Regions from separate parts of the Vibrio sp. 2033 genome, predicted to be linked through region 1. Evidence: riboswitches for the same ligand, from Rfam matches in the RefSeq annotation. Region 1 holds a riboswitch; the other holds the start of a gene.

Region 1 (4,407 bases):
GGATTTTACTCGAGTGTCGCGAAACTATTAGTTGCATTTTGTAAACTAGACAGCGCCTACCTTCTTGGTGAATAATTGCCGCCTATTTTTAGGGAGCCTGCCTATCGGGCTTCCTGTATGCCGAAAGTGACCAATTGTAAGTAACTTGGGTATAATATTCGTTTGCCTTAACTTAGCGCAAAGACGCTTGGTTATTTAGCAGTCAAAATGTGACTTCAAATACACAAATCTCGTGCTGAAAACATTGCTAGTCAGTCCACATAGGGCTAAAATGTGAGCGCAAACGATTAAATATGATTTATATGTAAACCGCTGAAATATAGCGGTTTTTGTGTTTTCTTAACAGGTTGATGGCAATTTCTCATCAGATAGAAAAAAGATAAAATTCATCGACCGATGCTGCTACGCACCCTTTTGTCGCACTTGGATCAACCGCTGCCGAGACACTTAGCGCCAATTTTATATTGCTAGGTGTGAAACCATTAGAGCATCAGGTACATCCAATACGACATATTTCAGTAGCTCGATACAGGACACCATTTATGGCCACGATAAAAGACGTTGCTCGCTTAGCCGGCGTTTCCACTACGACAGTTTCGCACGTTATCAATAAAACGCGTTTCGTTGCAGAAGCAACGCAAGAAAAAGTAATGAAAGCCGTTGACGAGCTGAATTACGCGCCAAGTGCCGTTGCACGCAGCCTAAAATGCAACTCAACTCGTACGATTGGCATGTTAGTAACTCAATCAACTAACCTATTTTTCTCAGAAGTGATTGATGGCGTTGAGAGCTACTGTTACCGCCAAGGCTATACTCTGATTTTATGTAACACAGGCGGGATTTACGAAAAACAACGCGATTACATTCGTATGCTGGCTGAAAAGCGCGTTGATGGCATCCTAGTGATGTGTTCTGACTTAACCGAAGAACTAAAAGAGATGCTTGACCGTCATGCGGACATTCCTAAAGTGGTCATGGATTGGGGCCCAGAGAGCTCGCAAGCAGACAAAATCATGGATAACTCAGAAGAAGGTGGCTACATTGCGACCAAACATCTGATTGACAATGGTCATACGGATATCGCTTGTCTAAGCGGTCATTTTGAAAAGCTTGCTTGCCAAGAGCGCATTGCAGGTTTCCGTCGCGCAATGAGCGAAGCGAACCTAGCTGTAAATGAAGACTGGATCCTTGAAGGTAACTTTGAATGTGATACGGCCGTATTAGTTGCAGATAAAATTACCGCAATGGACAAGCGCCCGACGGCGGTATTCTGTTTTAACGACACAATGGCTCTCGGCCTAATGAGCCGCTTGCAACAAAACGGGATCAAAATTCCTGAAGATATTTCAGTGATCGGCTACGACAACATCGAGCTTGCAGAATACTTCTCTCCACCGCTAACGACTATCCACCAACCTAAACGTCGTGTTGGTAAAAATGCATTCGAAATTCTACTTGAGCGTATCAAAGATAAAGAACACGAAAAACGAATTTTCGAAATGCAACCTGAGCTTGTAATTCGAAATACTGTGAAAAAAATGAACTAAATTTCACTGTATTTAACACGGTTAAATAAGCGCTCTACAGGGGCGCTTATTTTTTTGGAAAAATTAAGCATTCTCTAATACTTCACACCACTCTAATAACAATTGACTAACGTTAACTCCCTGTTTTATATAAATGTAATATATATTAAGAACTCCTTTTCAAAGGCCAATTTGCACCTTTCCATATGCAAAATAGAGCATTCAATCTATCATTTTTATTGAACCGAAATCACACTTTTAACGCTAAACCGTGATGTTAATTCAATATAAGAAGTATGCTCATTGTGTCACGCACAGGGCAAACCATTCGAAAGAGTGGGACGCAAAGCCTCCGGCCTGAACCATATTACGATATGGAAGGTAGCGGGGTTACCGATGGCAAGTGTGTAAGCAATGACTTTACTCTGTAATGACATTGTTTTTACGCATGTTTGCTACTCTCTCGGACCTGACTTTTGGTGGCGTAATATTAATTACACCGAGATAACAAAACATGGATAAACCGATACTCAAAGACTCTATGAAGCTATTTGAGGCACTTGGTAATATCAAGTCGCGCTCAATGTTTGGTGGCTTCGGACTATTCGCTGATGAAACAATGTTTGCACTAGTGGTAAACAATCAGCTTCATATCAGAGCAGACCAAAAAACTTCATCTGACTTCGAGAAACAAGGGCTAAAGCCTTACGTTTATAAAAAACGTGGCTTTCCAGTCGTTACAAAGTACTACGCTATTTCCAGCGATTTATGGGAATCAAGCGAACGCTTAATCGAAGTAGCGAATCAATCATTGAAAAAGGCAAAGCTTGAGAAAGAACAGCAAGCAAGTACAAAGCCTAACCGTTTGAAAGATTTGCCTAACTTACGACTGGCTACCGAGCGCATGCTAAAAAAAGCCGGCATCGAATCCGTAGAGAAGCTTGAAGAGGAAGGTGCGCTTAACGCCTATAAAGCGATAAGAGATACGCACTCTGCAACCGTCAACATTGAGTTGCTATGGGCACTAGAAGGTGCTATCAACGGCACTCATTGGAGTGTGGTACCTCAAGCTCGCCGAGATGAGTTGATGAACGGCCTCCAATAAAAGTCGGCCTAAAAACTATCTTGTAAAACCGCAGTCTAATCTGCGGTTTTTTTGTGAAATTTTTTCGGTTTTCCTACTGTCTTATTACATATATCCCAAATTGGAATCAAAATTATGAATAAGAAACTGATATTAGGTCTCATCCTACTAGCGGCTATCGTCTTTTTAGGTATTAACTTTGGCCAGTATTTAACCTTAGAGAATGCAAAAGCCCAACAAGAAGCACTAACTACATACATCGATCAGAATTTTGTATTCTCGGCTGCGATTTACTTTTTTACCTACATTGCAATTACCGCTTTTTCTATCCCAGGAGCGGCAGTAGTCACCTTACTTGGTGCAGCCTTATTTGGTTTTTGGACAAGCTTGCTACTGGTTTCTTTCGCTAGCACTATGGGGGCAACACTGGCCTTCTTGAGCAGCCGATACTTATTGCGTGACTGGGTACAAAACAAATTCGGAAATAAACTCAACGCAATTAATCAAGGTGTCGAAAAAGACGGAGCTTTTTATCTATTTTCCTTGCGTCTAATCCCTGTATTCCCTTTCTTTCTAATCAACTTACTGATGGGCTTAACGCCGATGTCTGTAGGTAGATTTTATCTCACTAGCCAAATAGGTATGCTGCCAGGCACAGCCGTATATCTGAATGCAGGTACTCAATTAGCAACAATTGAAAGCCTATCGGGCATTGTTTCACCCGCAGTATTAGCGTCTTTTGCGCTATTGGGACTATTTCCAATCATCACTAAATGGGTTATGGATAAAGTAAGGCCGACACCAAGTCAGCAAAACTCGTAATTGGTGAAGTGGGTATTTTGATGAAAATATTTATCGCTAAAAACCCAGCAGAAGCACACATTGTATGTGAGCTGCTTAAAGTGGAACAAATTTACTGTGAAGTTCGTGGAGAAGGTATTTTCGGCTTAAAAGGAGAACTGCCGTTTGGTGATGATACCGATCCTTATGTGTGGCTTTTTGACACTGCACAAAAGATGAAAGCTGAAGAAATAGTAAAAGCATATCGAAAACAATCCGATAGGCATGAGTATCAAGATTGGCAATGCCCAAAATGTCATGAAATAAACGAAGGGCAATTTGGTGCATGTTGGCAATGTGGATATCAACTAGGAGAGCTATAGCGGCTCTCCTATTCAGTGGATACACTCAGTTTTAAGCACATACAGCTTGCTGTTTAATAAACTCGATGGAGTGTTGATTGAAGTCTTCTGGACGCTCTACATTGCATACATGACCACAATTCGGGATTTCTCGTAGAATGCTGAGCTTATGTGCTGCAACCATTTCTTTGACAGGTTTAATAAACATGTAATCCCTGTCGCCCATTAAGTAAAGAGTCGGAATGGGTAACTCTCGATCTTTAAAATATTTCATTAACGGATTTACATCAGCAGCAAGAATAAACCAACGTTTAAATTCTTTTTGGCAAAGCTTCTTGGCTTCGCGAATAAAAAGGTGGCGAGATTCTCGTTGGCTTCTTTGAGGCATAACAATATAAGCGAACAGTTTGTAGAGCCACATGTACGGTAGGATATGCTTACAAAAATTACCTAATTTCACCAATATCTGAGAACGAGTGTTAAGCCTTGTGACAGCACCGCCGAGCACCATCGAACGTACGCGCTCTGATGACAATTCAGCAAGGTTTCGAACAATAATAGTACCAAGCGACATACCGACAAAATGAGCGGATTGGATCTTTAAATGGTCCAATACTTTCAAAATATCTTGGGTAACTTCCGTAAAGGTATAACG
Region 2 (4,407 bases), on a different contig from region 1:
CAACAAAGCACCCAACTGTGCTTTTGTATATTGTTGAACCATTGCTATTGAACAACCCACACTATTCTGAGCGCCACTGGCGATTTGTTTGGCAGTCACTGCAAGACATGGATGAGACGCTCAAAGCATATGGGCATCGAATCACGGTGCTGTTTGACGATGCCTTAGCATGTTTCCAATCAATTCAAGCGCAATATCAAATCAACGCTGTTTTTTCTCACCAAGAAATAGGACTCAACTGCACCTTTGAGCGCGACAAACAAGTTGCCGCTTGGCTGTATAAGCAGAACATCGACTGGTTTGAGTTCGAACACGGTGCTGTTATCAGAGGTGCAAAAAACCGGCAAGGTTGGGACAAACATTGGGACTCTGTCATGAGAGCCTCAATAAGCCCTATTGAGCTCCAAACCGACTTATTGCATTCATTGGATGCAGAAGCTCTCGGCTGTTCGTTTTCGCCACCATCATCCTGGCTATCAAAATGCAAAGGAATGCAAACGGGAGGAAGCCGGCTCGCTTGGAAAACACTAGAGGACTTTTTTCATCGTCGAGGTCGTGATTACTATCGAAGCATTTCTAGTCCCACAGCCTCACGCACAGCCTGTACTCGACTTTCTCCGTATCTCGCTTGGGGTAACATATCCTTGCGTGAAGTTTATCAATACCTTTTGAAACACTGGCAAGTCGCTGGGTTTCGTCGCAGCTTAATTGCATTGTCTTCACGGCTTCATTGGCACTGTCACTTCATCCAAAAATTCGAATCGGAATACGACATGGAGTTTTACTGCGTTAATCGGGCTTACGAACCATTGATTAAACAAAGTAGTACTTTCGATGAAGAAAAGTTAGCAGCATGGAAATCCGGGCATACTGGCGTACCTTTGATTGATGCCTGCATGCGCTGTTTGCACCACACTGGTTACATTAACTTTCGCATGCGTGCCATGCTGGTTAGCTTTCTTACTCACCACATGAACATGAATTGGCGAGTAGGTGTAACGCATTTAGCGCAACTGTTTCTCGACTTTGAGCCCGGAATTCATTACCCACAATTCCAAATGCAAGCAGGAGTAACCGGGACTAACACAATCCGTATTTATAATCCGATCAAGCAAGCCCAAGAACATGATCCTGACGGCACGTTCATCTACAAGTGGGTACCTGAATTGCAAATGGTTCCTCCCCCTCTTTTATTCGAGCCTTGGACAATGACCCAGATGGAAGTTGTCATGTATCAGTTGCAGCCAGATAGCCGTTACCTTGCACCTATTATCACACCAGACAACGCAGCTAAGGCAGCAAGAGAGCGCTTATGGACGTGGCGGAAACGAGCCGATGTGAAACAAGAAGGCAGACGAATTCTTGCGCGACATGTTAGACCCTCAAAAGAAAGTAGGACGCGATGATCATCTCTCAATCACAATGCGTACAAATGCCAACACACTCCAGGGAACCCGTTGTACCCTCAACTAGTAAGGAACACATTATGTTCAAACGTATCTTAGTTATCGCGGCGACACTGATGGCGACGTTATCTTTTATGCTGCCCGTCAAGGCTCATGAGCATGGCATGATGAAAGCCGATATTGTCGACGTTGCCGCTGAAAATGGCTCTTTCAATACGCTTGTTGCTGCGGTGAAAGCAGCGGGCCTGGTTGACACTCTCAAAGGGGAAGGCCCATTTACTGTTTTTGCACCAACGGATGACGCTTTTGCAAAACTGCCAGACGGCACAGTCGACATGCTCTTAATGCCGGAAAACAAAGACAAGTTAGTATCTGTTTTGACTTATCACGTCGTCCCAGGGAAAGTGATGGCTGCCGATGTTGTTAAGCTAGACAAAGCGACTACGGTTCAGGGGCAAGATGTCATGATTAAAACCATGGGCGATAAAGTCATGGTTAACGATGCAAATGTCATTGCAACCGATGTGAAAGCTAAAAACGGTGTCATTCACGTGATTGATACTGTCATCATGCCGAAATAACACCATTCAAAGGGCGGTACACTCCGCCCTTTAGACAGAACTTCTTCCACCCTTAGCACGATTCCTCTCCACTTATCCCCAACAAACCTCCACCCATTCACCATGACTATAAAAAAGATAAAAACAAAATTAAAATCAATACCTTGCAAGACGACACTGCACAATATTGACGAGGTTAAGATATCGTTATCTTTCAATTTGAGAACAGGATTCCATGTCAGTGACGTTTACTTTTCCACATGTAAATTCTTAAGCTAAATTTTGGCTGCTCAATCACATTTCGGCAAACCATTCGAAAGGGTGGGACGCAAAGCTTCCGGTCTGTCTGCATTTAAAAATCTAAAAGAATGCTCATGATAGCGGGGTTACCATGACGCAGTGTTACAGAAGTCCAATTTCTGTAGCGTTGCTTTATGCTCAGCATGCGCCGGGGTGTGACACTAGTTTGTCAGCCATAACAGAGGACATGTGATGAAATCATTTCCAACCAAATCCGTACTCGCGTTAGCACTTGCAAGCATTAGCTCAGGTGCTGCGGCTCACGGTTATGTATCAGAAACCAATGGTGGTGTCGCTGCAAGTCGCTCGGCACTATGTAAGTATCCAACGCCAGATACTAACGAAAAAAATAATAACTGCGGTGCGATTCAATATGAACCGCAAAGCGTTGAAGGCCCTGATGGCTTTCCCGAAACAGGGCCTCGCGATGGTAAAATAGCGAGTGCCGAAACCGCTTTAGCAGCTGCCCTTGATGAGCAAACTGCCGACCGTTGGGTAAAACGCACTATTCAAGCAGGTACACAAACTTTTGAATGGACATTTACCGCTAACCACGTGACGCGCGACTGGAAATATTACATCACCAAGCCTGATTGGAACCCAAACGCTTCACTATCACGAGACTCTTTTGATCTAACTCCTTTCTGTGTCGTCAACGGCAATATGGTTCAACCCCCGAAACAGGTAAGCCATCAATGTAATGTGCCTACTCGCGAGGGATACCATGTCATTCTGGCAGTATGGGATGTTGGCGACACTGCAGCCTCATTTTATAACGTGATCGATGTGAAATTTGATGGTGACAGTCCCGTTATTCCAGATTGGAAGCAAGGCGGTCAAATTATTCCTACAATGGATTTAAATATTGGGGATTCGGTTTATACGCGCGTATTTGATCAAGCAGGTGAAAACATAGCGTATAGAACTAAACTAGAAATTACCGATGCAGCAATGGGCCAAGCGAAAAACTGGTCTTACGCACTCGCGACTAAGCTAAACCAAGAACAAGCAAAACTGCAAGCCGGGCAGTATGCAGAGGATAAATTCACTCCTGTTTATGGTACTAATCCGGTGTATCTGCAAGCAAATAGCGGCCTTGAGCGAGTAGAGATCGGCTATAACATTGAAACTCCTGTTCCAGAATACTCACTCACAGTAGATGGCTTAGCAGACGAATATATCATTGAGTCAACACCGACAACGTTGGATCTGACACTAACTGCTGAAGGCGATTTAAATGCAGAACTCACCGTTTACAATCACCATCGCGAACCACTTGCAAGTTGGGCAAACGAAATGAAAGACGGCTCGGTAGAAGCGATATCGCTCGCTTTAAGTAAATCGGAGCCGGGTCACCATATGCTCGTAACACGTATTAAGGATAAAGATGGCAACTTGGTGGATCAGCAAACGCTCGACTTTCACTTAAAAGAAGATCCAGTAACGCCACCACCATCTGGTGAGTACGATTTTGTCTTCCCTGAAGGACTATCTAGCTACACGGCGGGCACAAAAGTGCTTGCCAGCGACGGGGGCATTTATCAATGTAAACCTTTCCCATACTCTGGTTACTGTATGCAGTGGAAAGAAAGCGCAAACCATTACGAGCCTGGAATAGGTTCACACTGGGAGATGGCTTGGGATAAAGTCAACTAAATCACCCTTTGAACGTTACGCAAAAGAGCCTCACTATGAGGCTCTTTTATAATCAAACGCAAAAATGACAATTTTCCCGGTCTAAACCATGAACACCAGATAAACTAGTGAGATGCGCTCGCCCCTCAATCAGCCCCATTTCATACCCTTCTAGTAAAACGGATTGTCGCATTGATAAGCGCTGAACATGAAAATTATCTGGTGGGGCAATTACCCTAACATGTGTTCCTGGTGGAGGGTTACGAATAAACTCTAATGATTGATTATAGTTATCTGCACGTCTTAACATCGCATCCGCCATTTTGGGGTGCTCCGCAAACAGTTTCTTCATCAGCCATGTGGTCTTAACTGGCTTTTTGGCATAATTCAGCGGGTGAGAGAGTACTACGGTTATATCGCGAGCCCCTCGACGATAAGCCTCACGCACTGGTATAGAGTCAGCGACCCCACCATCGGTATAACAACCGCCAGAAAAACAAGGGGTA

The links. Region 1 has a riboswitch for cyclic di-GMP ahead of R7P74_RS02935 (TfoX/Sxy family DNA transformation protein). Riboswitches for the same ligand answer to the same signal wherever they lie in the genome.
Region 2: another riboswitch for cyclic di-GMP. It lies ahead of gbpA (N-acetylglucosamine-binding protein GbpA); the one in region 1 lies ahead of R7P74_RS02935 (TfoX/Sxy family DNA transformation protein).

Annotation. Positions count from the first base shown of each region.
Region 1 is NZ_JAWOVC010000001.1:652,918-657,324, forward strand. It holds gene torD (molecular chaperone TorD) at 1-75, shown strand, start outside; gene purR (HTH-type transcriptional repressor PurR) at 543-1,547, shown strand; cyclic di-GMP riboswitch class I at 1,835-1,924, shown strand; gene R7P74_RS02935 (TfoX/Sxy family DNA transformation protein) at 2,041-2,631, shown strand; gene R7P74_RS02940 (TVP38/TMEM64 family protein) at 2,746-3,432, shown strand; gene R7P74_RS02945 (DUF2007 domain-containing protein) at 3,453-3,773, shown strand; gene R7P74_RS02950 (alpha/beta fold hydrolase) at 3,805-4,407, opposite strand, start outside.
Region 2 is NZ_JAWOVC010000006.1:77,903-82,309, reverse strand. It holds gene R7P74_RS10470 (cryptochrome/deoxyribodipyrimidine photo-lyase family protein) at 1-1,406, shown strand, start outside; gene R7P74_RS10465 (fasciclin domain-containing protein) at 1,487-1,987, shown strand; cyclic di-GMP riboswitch class I at 2,260-2,360, shown strand; gene gbpA (N-acetylglucosamine-binding protein GbpA) at 2,459-3,922, shown strand; gene R7P74_RS10455 (patatin-like phospholipase family protein) at 3,975-4,407, opposite strand, start outside.